2 regions of the Streptomyces marispadix genome follow, and region 2 is predicted to be linked to the other one. Evidence: riboswitches for the same ligand, from Rfam matches in the RefSeq annotation. Region 2 holds a riboswitch; the other holds the start of a gene.
The links. A riboswitch is a leader RNA that binds a small molecule or an ion and turns the genes downstream of it on or off. The one in region 2 is predicted to bind glycine.
Positions count from the first base shown of each region.

Region 1 (7,388 bases), 4.8 Mb from region 2:
GCCTGGCGATGGCTGGTGTGGGGGGTCATCGGGAACCCTTGGGATCGAGCGCGTCACGCACGCCGTCTCCGAAGAGGTTGAAGGAGAGGACGGTGATGAAGATGGCCACACCCGGCACCACCATGAACATCGGGTCCGCCTCGTAGTACCGGACCGCCTGCGAGAGCATCTGCCCCCACGAGGCGGTCGGCGGCTTGACTCCCACGCCCAGGAAGCTGAGTGCCGCCTCGGTGAGGATGTTGGTGGGAATCATCAGCGTCGTGTAGACGGTGATCGGCGCGATCAGGTTGGGCAGCAGCTCCTTGAAGAGGATGTAGCGCCGCCCGGCGCCGAGACTGCGCGCCGCCTCCACGTACTCACGCTCGCGGAGCGAGAGGGTCTGGCCGCGGACGATGCGGCCGATGTACGGCCAGCCGAAGAAGCCGATCACGAGGATCATCACGGTCAGCCGTACTCCCGTCCCCGTCAGCCCGAACATCTCGTTCGGCACCACGGAGATCAGGGAGATGATGAACAGAAGCTGCGGGAAGGCCAGCAGCATGTCCATCACGCGGCTGATGGCCGCGTCCAGCCAGCCGCCGAAGTAGCCCGCGAGAGCGCCCAGTACGGTGCCGACGACCACGGCGACCACCGCGGAGAGGAAGCCGACGAGCAGCGAGACGCGCGCTCCGTAGACGATGCGGCTGAAGATGTCGCGTCCGTTGCCGGGCTCCACGCCGAGGAGATGGTCGGCGCTGATGCCGCCGAGGGCGCCCTTCGGCGTCTGGAAGAGCGGGTCGATGGCGCTCTCGTTGTGCTGGTCCGGCGGGTGCCCCAGCAGGCTGACGATGATCGGCGCGCACACCGCGACCACGATCAGCAGAAGGACCACCGCGCCGCCGGAGAGCGCCACCTTGTCGCGCTTGAGGCGGTTCCAGGCGATCCGTCCGAGAGAACGCCCCTCGATGGACTTGCTGTTCGTGCCGTCACCGAGAGCAGGATCGACAGGCGCGGTCTCCGCGGTCGTGTCGTGCAGTGGTGCCGTCATCGTGGGGGAACCCTCTCTCGGCCGGGGGGTGACCAGCCACGTCCGCCGCTGTAGCGGCCAGTTCGCAGGTAACGCGTTCACAAGGCCGAGTGGCCTCGACGGTCGGGAGTCTTCATCGGGCCCGCGATCACCCGCCAGTCCCCATGTGGAAAGGATGCCTAACTGTGATGTGGCGCGTCAGATTCCGTTATACGAACGGGAGCCGACGACTATCGGAATTCTGTCAATGCGCGTGGACAACCGCCCACCTGCGGTTCCTTGCGCCAAGCTCCCCCGGCGCGGGGCGGGTTGGCAGCCGACCGGCCGGACGGCCAGGAAACAGCAGTACGGGCGCGTGCCGAACGGGAGCGCCCCGCCCGCCGGTTGTACGGCGTGCGGGGCCGGGCCGAGGCAGGACTCGGCCCGGACGCGCCGAAGTCGCGTGCGTCCGCTGCGAGTCGGGCCGGGTTCCGGTCGTGGTCCGCGGTCCGCGTTCCCCAGTCCGCAGCCGAGGTCGCAGTCCGTGCTCCGCGGGCCGTGGTCCGCGTGGTCAGGTGCGCGGATAGCCGTAGCCGTGCTGCGGCCCGGCGTGCGCCGTCGACACGTCACGGTCGAAGAACGGCCGCGAATTGCGCCGGAGCCACATCGCCACCGGGTCGTAGTCGTCGGACATCGAGACGCTGGAGACCGGCAGCCCCTCCGGAACGGCCGCCACGGACTGACGCATCATCTGCTGCGCCGACTCGACCGCCTGCTGCCCCGTGTCGTAGAGATCCAGGCCGATCGCGAGATATCCGGCGCCCAGCGCGGGCTGCACCCAGGCGCGGCGCAGCGAGCGCACGGCCGGGGTGCTGTGTGCGTTCTGGCTGAGCAGGGCGTAGAACTGCGCGACGTCCAGGCTCGGTTCACTGATGCGCAGCGGCCCGGCGGGCAACTGGTCCAGGCCCAGGGCGATGCGCCGCAGATCGAGCCATGGGATGCCGACGCCGCCGCCGGGAGCGTGCGGGTTGAGCCAGATGCCCCAGCGCTCGGGGAAGAGCGCCGCCGCGATCTCGCGGCCGGTGACGATCTCGTGCGACCGGTCCCAGCCGGAGGCGGCCAGCTCCTGGGCGGAGGTCACACAAGGCGCGTAGCCGTACCCGCCGACCTCCATGTTTCCGTACTGGGCGTCGGGCGCGCCCGGGCGGCCGTTCCACAGCAGCATCCACACTTCGCCGTCGGTGAGCGCATCGAGCAGCGCCTCATAGGTGTCGTACCTCCCCGGCGACACCTGCCCCAGCCGCTGCTCGACGCCTGCACCCGCGCTCACCTGGCCGCCCTTCCTGCGTAGCCGCTCCCGCGCCTCACCGGCCTCCCCCAGAGCCTGCGGCCTGGGTGGGGGTCCCCCCAGCGCAGCGAGGGGGAATGCCCCCAAGCGGCACGGCCGGTGAGGGAGCGGTATTCCACCATGATCCGAACCGGGCCCGCGAACGCGGCCCTCCCCGTTGTCCCCGTCATCAAACCAGCTTAAGAGCAGGCACCGACACGGTACGTCGTGCTGAAGCGCTACATCCTGGGGCGGATTCTGCCCGGGACGCTCCGACCGGGGTGCGGGCGGGGCCGGGCCGGTCGCGGTGTGACGCCGGACCGGCCGAGGCGGTACAGGACGCGTCCCGGGCCTAGTCGCGGGTGTAGAAGGGCCGCACGCAGTGGCGCATCCAGTCCACGACGGGGTCCTGCGCCGCGTCCATCAGCACGAGTTGTACGAGCCAGTCGACCGGGACCTGGCCCAGGGCGCGTGCGAGCGCGTCGTGTGCGGCCTGGCGGATCTGCGGGTCGAGCTGGTCCAGCTCGATGCCTACGAAGAGCGCGGGCGGGTCGCCCTCGGAGCTGGCGAGCGCGCGCCGTGCCGTACGCAGCCACGGCAGCGCGGAGAACTCCCCGGCCGCGGCGGCGAGGAAGTCGACCGGCTCGTCCTGCCAGTCGGGTTCGAAGAGCCGCACCCGAGCGCCCCGCGCCACGCCCCAAGCCGCTTGCTCAGCAGGGGTGTTGGCGCACAGCTCGGCGACCGCCTCGGGCGGCAGCGGCATGCCGACCGTGCCCTCCGGGTTGACGGCGATGCCGACCTGCGGCGGCAGGCCCCGGGCGAACTCCCGGGCAGGCGCGACCGTGAAGGACATATGGGTGCCCACCACATGCAGGAACTGCTGCTCGGAGCTGAAGACGGGCACGTACACCTGGCCGTCCAACTCCACGGTGGGCAGGTCGAGATCGGGGCTGTTGGGCCCTCCGCCCTCGGGCAGCGGCACCCAGACGCTGCTGCGGCCCAGCACCTCCAGCAGCCGGGCGCCCGCGCCGGGCACTTCGAGGGAGGCGGCGAGGGCCTCCTCCAGCTCGTTGCCGGGCCAGCCTCCGCCGTGGCCCGGTCCGTACTGCTGAGGAATGGTCATGACGGCAACCCTAGTGCGGTGGTCACAGCGGGTCGCGGCCGGTCCCGCCGTAGATCGTCGGTCCGCTGGGCGGACGGCCCCGCTCCCAGGAAGCGCGGGCGTGCGCACGCCGGGACACCGCCCGACCGGGTCCGGCGGCCCCGCCGGTCGCCGGTCACCGGTCTCCGCGAGGTCCGCCGGTCTCCGCGAGGTCCGTCGGTCGCCGCGCGGTCCGTCGGTCGCCGCGAGGTCCGTCGGTCGCCGCGCGGTCCGCTAGTCGAAGGCCATTCCCGCGAGCGCTCCCGCGGCGCCCCGGTCGAGGAGCACAACCGACTCGATGCCCCGGGGCAGTCGCCCGGACTCTGCGTCCGCGATCAGCCGCCGTACGGCCCGGCGGTGGCGCATGAACGCGTAGTCGGACACCGTGCGTCCGCGTTCGGCCTGGCTGCGCAGCGCGGTCTCGGGCGGCACGTCGAGGAGGACGAGATGGAGCGCGCGTCCGCGTCGGCGGGCGTCGCGGGCGAGCCAGTTGCGCACCCATGCCTGGCTGCCGCAGTCGTGTACGACGACGCTCGCGCCGGAGGCCAGCGCGCGCCGCAGACCCGTGTAGTGCGCTATGCGGACGAGCGGACGGTAGACGGCGTACGGCAGCAGGCGCGGCAGCGCGGCGGCCCACCGCTCGCGTACGTCCTGGGAGTCGATGCGGCACACGGCGTCCTCAAGGGCGAGCACGCGGCGGATCAGGGTCGACTTGCCGCTGCCGGGCAGGCCGGAGACGACGACGCGGTCGCCGGTGGGGAAGCGCAGCGTGCGGCGCGTGACGGTGCCGCGAAGGTCCTCCCGCAGTACGGAACCGCCGTCGGCGGCCGGGAGCCGGGCGGCCGTGGCGGAGACCGGGACGGGGGCGGGGGCGACAGCGGGGCCGGTAGACGTGCCGTCAGGCGTGCCAGGAGCCGCGTCGGCTACGGGAGTTGAGCCGGCACCGGAGGCCGGGCCGTGAGCCGCGCCGGCGCCGGGAGCACCAGGTTCCGCGGCGGGCCTCGGAACGACCGGCTCCGCGGCGGCGGGCCCCTGAGTCCTCGGATCGGCGGCTCCTTGGGCGGCTGATTCCGCCGGGGCACGCGCAGTCGCGGGCGCACGGGCCGACGCGCCGGCGTCTCTGCGCTGACCGGAGGCCGGATACCCCCGGCCCGTCACGGTCGCGTACGCACTGCGCAGGCTGCCCACCTGATCGCCCTCCCCGGATAAGGCCGCCGTCCGGCGGCTCGCCCCTGAGAGTGTCAAGAAATGGTAATGCGCAGCAAGGCGGCATCCTCCCCGCCGGTCGAACGCACCGTCGACGCCCCCGTTCCTCCGTGCCATGATGAGCGGGCCAGCCAGTCAACTGCATAACGGCCGTTTGAATCCACGCGGGAGAGTCCCCGGCCGCGCGCAGCGCGCGGGCACGCACGGGGCGCCGAAGGAGCAAGTCCTCCCTTGAATCTCTCAGGCACCGATACCGCGCAGGACGAGGCAGATCTGAAAAGCGGGCCGCCCGGGTGCGGTCCCACCCACGGTGCAAGCCGCCGCCCGTGCACGAGGGCTCGTGGCGAACCTCTCAGGTTCCGATGACAGATGGGGAGGACATCCGCGTCACCGAGTCTCGGGAGCCTGACATGAGCGACATTCACAGCGATGCCACCGGCGAGGGTTCCGGCGGCGGCCCCCGCACCACCGCACTGGACGCCGTGCACCGCGCCCTCGGCGCGACGATGACCGACTTCGCCGGCTGGGACATGCCGCTGCGCTACGGCAGCGAGCGCGACGAGCACGTAGCCGTACGCACGCGTGCGGGCCTCTTCGACCTGTCCCACATGGGCGAGATCACCGTCGCCGGGCCGCAGGCGGGCGAGCTGCTGGACTACGCGCTGGTCGGCAGCCTCTCGCGGCTGGCCGTGGGCCGCGCCCGCTACACCATGATCTGCGACGCCTCGGGCGGCATCCTCGACGACCTGATCGTGTACCGCACCGGCGAGGAGACGTATATGGTCGTCGCCAACGCCGCCAACGCGCAGACCGTGCTGGACGCCCTGCGCGAGCGCGGCAGCGGCTTCGCCGACGCTCAGGTGCGTGACGACCGCGACTCCTACGCGCTGATCGCCGTGCAGGGCCCGGAGGCGGCGGCCATTCTCTCGGGGAAGCACAGCCTCAAGGGCCTCACGGACGCCGACCTGGACGGGCTGAAGTACTACGCCGGGCTGCCTGGCGAGGTCGCCGGGTGTGAAGCGCTCATCGCCCGTACCGGATACACCGGCGAGGACGGCTTCGAGCTGTTCGTCTCCCCCGCCGACGCCGTGACCGTATGGGAGGCGCTCACCGAGGCGGGCAAGCCCGCGGGTCTCGTGCCGTGCGGGCTGAGCTGCCGCGACACCCTGCGCCTCGAGGCGGGCATGCCGCTGTACGGGCACGAACTCACCACGCGTACAACGCCGTTCGACGCGGGCATGGGCCGGATCGTGAAGTTCGGGAAGAGCACGAACGACGGTGCCTTCGTCGGGCGTGAGCCGCTGGAGGCCGCCGCCGCGCAGGCCGAGGAGGCGCCGCCGCGCAAGCTCGTGGGGCTGATCGCCGAGGGCCGCCGGGTGCCGCGTGCCGGGTACGAGGTGGTCTCGGCGGACGGTTCGGTGATCGGCGAGGTCACCTCTGGAGCGCCCTCGCCGACGCTGGGCAAGCCGATCGCCATCGCCTACGTCGACCCCGCGTACGCCGAGCCCGGCACCGAGGGCGTCGCGGTCGACATCCGCGGCAGGCACGAGCCTTACGAAGTCGTGGCGCTCCCGTTCTACAAGCGGCAGCGCTGACCCGCCCGTTGATGCCCGTGTCCGTCAGTCCGTTCGTCCATCAGTCCGTCGACCGTCCGTCGATCCGTCCGTTCGGAGGGCGGGGCGGGCAGCCGGAAGTGCCCTCGGCGCTCCGGGGCCCGTGCCTGCCGCCGTGCCGTCCGTCCCACTGACCAAGACTGATTCCCCCCGTACCCCTCTCATCCAGGAGAATCGCAACATGAGCAACCCGCAGCAGCTTCGTTACAGCAAGGAGCACGAGTGGCTGTCGGACGCCGAGGACGGCGTCTCGACGGTCGGGATCACCGCGCACGCAGCCGAAGCGCTCGGCGATGTCGTCTTCGTGCAGCTCCCCGAGACCGGGGATGCGGTCACCGCGGGCGAGCCCTGCGGCGAGCTGGAGTCGACGAAGTCGGTCAGCGACCTGTACTCACCGGTCTCCGGCGAGATCACGGAGGTCAACCAGGACGTCGTGGACGACCCGGCGCTGGTCAACTCCGCGCCGTTCGAGGGCGGCTGGCTGTTCAAGGTCCGTGTCTCGGACGAGCCGCAGGGCCTGCTGTCCGCCGAGGAGTACACCTCGTTCACCTCCGGAAGCTGACTCCCGGCTCAGCAGCACCCTCGCCGGGTCCGCACCGGGCCCGCTCGCCGGGACCCGGCGCCCGCGCCACGTACAGCAACGCCGAAGCCCGTATGTCCGCCAATGTGCCCGACCGGCCTGCCACCAGGGATGGTTCCATGTCGCTTCTCAACAGCTCTCTCCACGAGGTGGACCCGGACGTCGCCGCCGCCGTCGACGCCGAACTCCACCGCCAGCAGTCCACCCTCGAGATGATCGCGTCGGAGAACTTCGCCCCCGTGGCGTCCCTGGAGGCCCAGGGCTCCGTCCTCACCAACAAGTACGCCGAGGGCTACCCGGGGCGCCGCTACTACGGCGGCTGCGAACACGTCGACGTCATCGAGAACATCGCCCGCCAGCGCATCAAGGACCTCTTCGGCGCGGACGCGGCGAACGTACAGCCGCACTCCGGCGCCTCCGCGAACGCCGCCGCGATGTTCGCCCTGCTCAAGCCAGGCGACACGATCATGGGCCTGGACCTGGCACACGGCGGCCATCTCACACACGGGATGAAGATCAACTTCTCGGGCAAGCTC
Region 1 covers NZ_JAKWJU010000002.1:4,949,758-4,957,145, reverse strand. The annotation lists gene MMA15_RS20820 (ABC transporter permease) at 26-1,027, opposite strand; gene MMA15_RS20815 (enhanced serine sensitivity protein SseB C-terminal domain-containing protein) at 1,557-2,315, opposite strand; gene MMA15_RS20810 (enhanced serine sensitivity protein SseB) at 2,665-3,435, opposite strand; gene MMA15_RS20805 (AAA family ATPase) at 3,688-4,260, opposite strand; glycine riboswitch at 4,815-4,925, shown strand; gene gcvT (glycine cleavage system aminomethyltransferase GcvT) at 5,070-6,254, shown strand; gene gcvH (glycine cleavage system protein GcvH) at 6,454-6,834, shown strand; gene glyA (serine hydroxymethyltransferase) at 6,972-7,388, shown strand, end outside.
Region 1: another riboswitch for glycine. It lies ahead of gcvT (glycine cleavage system aminomethyltransferase GcvT); the one in region 2 lies ahead of gcvP (aminomethyl-transferring glycine dehydrogenase).

Region 2 (7,388 bases):
GCCAGCGGCTCTACAGCTTCCGCGACATCGTCGTCCTCAAGATCGTCAAGCGGTTGCTGGACACCGGCGTCTCGTTGCAGAACATCCGCACCGCCGTACAGCATCTGCGCTCCTTCGGGCCCGGCGACCTCGCGCAGATGACGTTGATGAGCGACGGCGCGACGGTCTACGAGTGCTCGTCTCCCGACGAGGTCGTCGGCCTGCTGCAAGGCGGCCAGGGCGTCTTCGGGATCGCCGTCGGCGTGGTGTGGAAGGACGTCGAGGGCGCGCTGTCGCAGTTGCACGGCGAGCATGTCGACACGGGCGAGACCATCGTCGGCGATCACCCCGGGGACGAGCTGGCACGGCGGCGCAACCGCGCCGGCTGAGCGCGGCCGGCTGCCACTGTCAGAGCCATGGGGCAGCATCGACGAGTGTGAGAAGCGTTCCGACGATCCTGCATCTGGACATGGACGCCTTCTTCGCTGCCGTGGAGCAGGCCGCGAAGCCCAGCCTCCGCGGGAAGCCGGTCATCGTGGGGGGCCTGGGTCCGCGCGGGGTCGTCTCCACGGCGTCGTACGAGGCGCGGATCTTCGGCGTGCACTCGGCCATGCCCATGGGGCAGGCCCGTCGGCTGTGCCCCAACGCCGCGTATCTCGCGCCGCGCTTCAGCCTCTACCGCGACGTCAGCGAGGCCGTGATGGAGATCCTCGGCGGGCTGTCGCCGCTCGTCGAGCCGCTCAGTCTCGATGAGGCGTTCGTCGATCTGGAGGCCGGTGACGCGCTCACGGAGGGCTCGTCGTCCCAGGCAGCACGTGCCGTGGGGGAGCGGCTGCGGAAGACGATCCAGGAGACGACGGGCCTCAGCGGCTCCGTGGGGCTGGCCGGTTCCAAGATGCTCGCCAAGATCGCGTCGGAGGAGGCCAAGCCGGACGGGCTGATCGTCATCGAGCCGGGCACGGAGCGGGACCTGCTGTCGCCGATGTCCGTACGGACGCTGCCGGGCGTGGGCCCCGCCACGGCGGAGGTGCTGCGCCGGGCCGGGATCACCACCGTCGGGGAGACGGTGGAGGCGGGGGAGGACGAGTTGCTCAGGCTGCTCGGCAGAGCGCACGGCACTTCGCTGTACGCGATGGCCAACGGCTGGGACGACCGGCCGGTGATCGCGGAACGTGATGCGAAGTCCGTGTCCGTGGAGGACACCTTCGACGTGGATCTCACCGACCGGGCGCTCGTGCAGGCACATGTCGCGAGGCTCGCCGACCGCTGTGTGGAGCGCCTGCGGGCGGCGGGCAGATCGGGCCGCACCGTCGTGATCAAGGTGCGCAGCTACGACTTCTCGACGCTGACGCGTTCGGAGACGCTGCGCGGTCCCACAGACGACGCGGGCGTGGTGCGGGAGGCCGCCGCCAGGCTGCTCGACACCGTGGACACCACCGCGGGGGTGCGGCTGCTGGGCGTCGGTGTCAGCGGGCTGGCCGACTTCACGCAGGAGGATCTCTTCGCACAGGCACAGGCCGAGGAACAGCAGCGGGCGCACGAACACCAGCGGGCGGACGCGGAGTCCGCCGACGGGACAGGGCCCGGCGGCGGCGCCACGGGGGACGGGCACGCGGAGGAGGGCGAACCGGTCCCGGCCGACCGGCGCTGGATTCCTGGCCGCGATGTGCACCATCCGGATCACGGCTACGGCTGGGTGCAGGGCAGCGGCCTGGGCAGGGTCACCGTCCGTTTCGAGACTCCGGGATCACCGCCGGGCCGGGTCCGTACGTACGGGGTGGACGATCCAGCGCTCGAACCGGCGGGGCCGCAGCCGCTCGCGGCGATGGCGCGGCAAGAACGTGCGGGCCCGTTGGGCCGGACGGGGGAGCCGTCTCAGCTCTCGGACCCCGCTATCCGTCCGAAGTCCCGTTCGGACGCGGACGAAGACGACGGCGAAGCAGAGGTCGGGGGAGCGGCCGGGGGCGAGGACGGTGCCGACGCCTCCGCGGGCGGCGGCACCTCCAGCCCGTAGTGCAGATAGAGCTGGAGCTCCTGGCGGGGGGAGAGATGCCTGCCGACGCCGAGTACCGGGGTGCTGCGTACGAGGGCCCGCTCGAAGGGGACCCGGAGAGTGCCGCCGACGAGTTCGCTCGGCTCCAGCGGGACGAGGGCCTCACGCCGGAAGAGGCCCGTGCGGACGGCGGCCCACTCGGGCTCGCCGGTCGCGTCGTCGAGGTAGACCTCGCCTACGGTCCCGATCTTGCAGCCGGTGCTGTCGAAGGCTCTGCGCCCGATCAGGCTCCGGGGGTCGATGTCGTGCTGCACGGTCCCTCCAAGCAGTCGTACCGGGGCACCGGGTGCGTCGGGGGACGAGGCCGGCCCTGGCTCTGTGATCTCTGGCGAACCCCTCCCTCGGCCTTGCCGTACTGCCGCGCAACGGACGTGCTGCGGGGGCGCCGAGGACGCCGGGAGCCGGTCGTACAGCCGTATTACCACCCAAAGGCAGATTTGAGCGGTTGGCCACCCGAGTGCACCTCCAGCTCCCGCTCAAGGGAGCGCTGGTAGGCTCGTAGACGGCCGTCGACCCCGAGCGGGAGAGTCCTCCGGCAGCAGCCGGAGGCGCCGAAGGAGCAACTCCTCCCCGGAATCTCTCAGGCTCACGTACCGCGCGGGTGAGGTCACTCTGGAAAGCAGGGCGGGCCGAGCAGTGCCTGGGCTCCTCCTCACCGACGGTGAAAGCCGGGTTCCCGCTCAGCCGGAGCGGGCCGGTGAAACTCTCAGGTTGAGATGACAGAGGGGGAGGCCGTCCGGGCACCAGCGCCGTGGTGCCGTAGGTCAATGCGACCAGGAGGCCCCCGCAGATGACTGCCAACCGCATCCCTCTCGCCGATCTGGAACGCGGAACTCCTTTCGAGCGCCGCCACATCGGCCCCGACGCCGGGGCCCAGGCCAAGATGCTCGCCCAGGTCGGATACGGCTCCCTCGACGAGCTGACCGCGGCCGCGGTCCCCGACGTGATCAAGAGCCAGGACGCCCTGGATCTCCCTCCCGCCCGCACCGAGGCCGAGGTCGTCGCGGAGCTGCGGGAGCTCGCCGCCCGTAACCAGGTGCTGCCGTCGATGATCGGGCTCGGCTACTACGGCACCCACACGCCGTCGGTCGTGCTGCGCAACATCATGGAGAACCCGGCCTGGTACACGGCGTACACGCCCTACCAGCCGGAGATCTCCCAGGGCCGACTGGAGGCGCTGCTCAACTTCCAGACGATGGTGGCCGATCTGACGGGCCTGCCGACCTCCGGGGCGTCGCTGCTGGACGAGCCGACGGCGGCGGCCGAGGCGATGGCGCTCTCCCGCCGCGTGGGCAAGGTCAAGCAGGGCGTCTTCCTCGTCGACGCCGACTGCCTTCCGCAGACCGTCGCCGTGATCCGTACGCGTGCCGAGCCGACCGGGGTCGAGGTCGTCGTCGCGGACCTCGGCGACGGCATTCCGGCCGACGTCGCCGAGCGCGGCGTCTTCGGCATGCTGCTCCAGTACCCCGGGGCTTCCGGCGCCGTGCGGGACTACCGGGCGGTCATCGAGCAGGCGCACGGACTGGGCGCGATCGTCACGGTCGCCGCCGACCTGCTCGCCCTCACGCTGCTCGCCTCACCGGGATCGCTCGGCGCGGACATCGCCGTCGGCTCCGCGCAGCGCTTCGGCGTGCCCATGGGCTTCGGCGGGCCGCACGCCGGATACATGTCGGTGCGAGACAAGTACGCGCGCAACCTGCCCGGACGACTCGTCGGAGTCTCCAAGGACGCCGACGGCGACCAGGCGTACCGGCTCGCGTTGCAGACCCGTGAGCAGCACATCCGCCGGGAGAAGGCCACCAGCAACATCTGCACCGCCCAGGTGCTGCTCGCCGTGATGTCCGGGATGTACGCCGTGCACCACGGACCGGAGGGCCTCGCCCAGATCGCCCGGCGTACCCACCGCTACGCCACGCTGCTCGCCGAGGGGCTGCGCGCCGGCGGCGTCGAGATCGTGCACGGCAGCTACTTCGACACCGTCACGGCACGGGTGCCGGGGCGCGCGGCCGAGATCGTCGCCCGCGCACGCGAGGCGGGTGTGAACCTGCGGGAGACGGACGCCGACCATGTCGGCCTGTCCTGCGACGAGACCACGACGCGGGCCCAACTCGACGCCGCATGGCAGGCGTTCGGCGTCCAGGCCGACATCGGCGAGCTGGACGCCCGTACGACGGACGACGCGCTGCCCCAGGAACTGCTCCGCGAAGACGACTACCTGACCCACCCCGTCTTCCACGAGTACCGCTCCGAGACGGCGATGCTGCGCTATCTGCGCAGGCTCGCCGACCGGGACTACGCCCTCGACCGAGGCATGATCCCGCTCGGGTCGTGCACCATGAAGCTGAACGCCGCCACCGAGATGGAGGCCGTCACCTGGCCGGAGTTCGCCGGGCTGCACCCCTTCGCGCCGGTCGACCAGGCCGAGGGCTACCTCGCGCTGATCCGTCAACTCGAGGACCAGCTCGCGGAGATCACCGGCTACGACAAGGTGTCGCTACAGCCCAACGCCGGTTCCCAGGGCGAGCTGGCGGGGCTGCTGGCCGTACGCGCCTACCACCGTTCACGCGGCGACGACCAGCGCACCGTCTGCCTGATCCCGTCCTCGGCGCACGGGACGAACGCCGCCAGCGCCGTGATGGCGGGCATGCGCGTCGTGGTCGTGAAGACCAGCGAGGACGGCGACGTCGACACCGACGACCTGCGCGCGAAGATCGAGCAGTACGGCGACGAACTGTCCGTGCTCATGGTCACCTACCCCTCCACGCACGGCGTCTTCGAGGAGCACATCACCGACATCTGCGCGGCGGTGCACGACGCGGGCGGCCAGGTCTACGTGGACGGCGCGAACCTCAACGCGCTGATGGGCCTCGCGAAGCCCGGCCGGTTCGGGGCCGACGTCTCCCATCTCAACCTGCACAAGACCTTCTGCATCCCGCACGGCGGCGGCGGGCCGGGCGTCGGTCCCATCGGCGTGCGCGAGCACCTCGCGCCGCATCTGCCCAACCACCCGCTCCAGCCCGCCGCGGGCCCGGCCGGCGGCATCGGCCCCGTGTCAGGGGCGCCCTGGGGTTCCGCCGGGATCCTGCCGATCTCCTGGGCGTACGTACGGCTGATGGGAGCCGAGGGGCTGCGCCGTGCCACGCAGGTCGCCGTGCTCGGGGCGAACTACATCGCCAGGCGCCTGGAGCCGCACTACCCGGTGCTCTACACCGGGCCCCGCGGGCTCGTGGCGCACGAATGCATCATCGACGTAAGGCAGTTGACGAAGCAGACCGGCGTGAGCATCGACGACGTCGCCAAGCGCCTGATCGACTACGGCTTCCACGCGCCGACCATGTCGTTCCCCGTACCGGGGACGCTGATGACCGAGCCCACCGAGAGCGAGGACCTGGCCGAACTCGACCGCTTCTGCGAGGCGATGATCGAGATTCGCGGAGAGATCGAGAAGGTCGGCTCTGGAGAGTGGCCCGCCGAGGACAATCCGCTGCGCAACGCGCCGCACACCGCGGCGCAGTTGAGCCGCGACTGGGACCACCCCTACGGCCGGGAGGAGGCGGCCTTCCCCGCTGGGGTTCACGCCTCGGACAAGTACTGGCCGCCGGTGCGGCGGATCGACGGCGCCTACGGCGACCGCAATCTGGTGTGCTCCTGCCCGCCGCTGGAGGAGTACGACGGCTGAGGCGTGAGCGCGGCGTGAGAGCCGCGTACTTCAGGGCCGGTTCGGTGAATCACCGGGCCGGCCCTGGCAGTTCGCCGTCGCCCTGTCAGGCGGCGGTGGCGATGTTACGGCTGTCGAGAGGACGGTGCGGGTCGATGATCTTGCCGTCGGGCAGGAGTTCGCCCGTGTCCTCGAAGAGCAGAACACCGTTGCACAGCAGGCTCCAGCCCTGCTCCGGGAAGTGGGCCACGGGGTGCGCGGCCTCCCGGTCGGCGGACTCGGCTGTCGGGCAAGGTGGCTGGTGCTGGCACATTGTCGCTGTCGTCTTCCGTTGTGTCGTGATGTCGCTGCGGCTCGGCACGGTGTGCATGGCCGCCCCCCGTTCTGTCCGTCCCAGTGTTCCCCCCGCGGAGGAGATTCCGCAGGGATTTCGTGTCACCGCTCCTTAACCAGGACAGACGCGTCACTCTTGTGAGTGGTTGCCGCCAACTCAGCCGCATTCGCCGGTGTTTCGGCGTACTCCGGTCAAGGGGAGCCCGCGCGGACCACCGTCAGGGGTGCGTACCGTACCGCAGGACGCTCACGCCCCGCTTCTCAGCAGCGGGGCCGCCGGAACCGAACCGCCGGTCAGCAGCGGCAGCAGCGCCTCCGCACGGTGCGGCACATGAGCGGCGATCCCCGGAGGGGCGGGCGAGAGGGGGATCAGCAGGTCCCCGGGGCGCGGGCTGCCCTCGGTGCTGTCCGCCGCGGTGTCCCCGTGCAGCCACAGGGTGAGCATGTAGAGCCTGGGCACCGACAGCAGACGCGGCTGATGCAGTCCGGGCAGCGACTCGGCCTGGCGCAGGGCCCGTTGGGACGCGGGGACGAAGGGGCCTCCGCAGAAGTACGCGAACGCCCAGCCGTCGGAGGTCAGCAGGGTCTCCGCGGCGCCTACGGCCGCGGCACCGGCGGGGGCGTCCGCCTCCCGCAGAAGGAAGCGCCATGCCGTGAGACGCGTGGACGAGGCCGCGCCGTGCGGCCCGAGGGCGGTCAACTCATGAACGGGCAGCGGGAGTTCGATCTCCAGCGATGGTCGCGTGCCGTCAGCGGCGAGGGCCCTGCGTCCCCCTGGCGCGGAAGAAGAGGAGCGCAGGGCCGCGAGCACGCTGCGCGCCGCGGGAGCGGGGGCGGAGGGGAGGTGCAGCGGCATGATGGATCGCCACCTCTCACTGGAGAGACACATGGTGCTCTGGGCGCGCGGACGGCACTGTCTGCGTGTGAAGGCCGCGGAAGAGCGGCGGGGAGCGTCGACTGCGGGCACAGGACGGTCCGGTGATACCGCGTCTCAGCCTGTGCAGGAGTTTATACGAAGGGTGCTACATCACCATTTCGGCTAATGCACCGCGGTTGTTAACGCAAGGCGGTATCCGGCCGGGATCGTCACCGCTCGAGCTGTTGCTCCGGGAGGCGTGCCCCTTCCGCCTCGGCTGACTCCCGTCATGGGGTCGGCCGAATTCCGTCTGCGTTTCCCACAAGGACAGTGCGCCTGGTCTTGGACGCTGCCGCATGCCGCTGGAACGTGCCGTCAGGCGTCGGGTGATTGGTTACCGGCACCCGGGTACGGGCAGGTCGTGGAGGCGTTATCCGAGAGTTCGACGGGCATCATGGCTGACACCACGCGGCCGTATCGAGGAGGGACACCCCGATGGGTGAGAAGGT
Region 2 covers NZ_JAKWJU010000002.1:154,016-161,403, reverse strand. The annotation lists partial or broken gene MMA15_RS28400 (MerR family transcriptional regulator) at 1-44, shown strand, start outside; gene MMA15_RS28395 (hypothetical protein) at 54-368, shown strand; gene MMA15_RS00775 (DNA polymerase IV) at 416-1,993, shown strand; partial or broken gene MMA15_RS28390 (PRC-barrel domain-containing protein) at 2,146-2,286, opposite strand; glycine riboswitch at 2,543-2,638, shown strand; gene gcvP (aminomethyl-transferring glycine dehydrogenase) at 2,823-5,711, shown strand; gene MMA15_RS00760 (DUF5999 family protein) at 5,797-6,003, opposite strand; gene MMA15_RS00755 (hypothetical protein) at 6,271-6,879, opposite strand; gene MMA15_RS00750 (glutamate-cysteine ligase family protein) at 7,375-7,388, shown strand, end outside.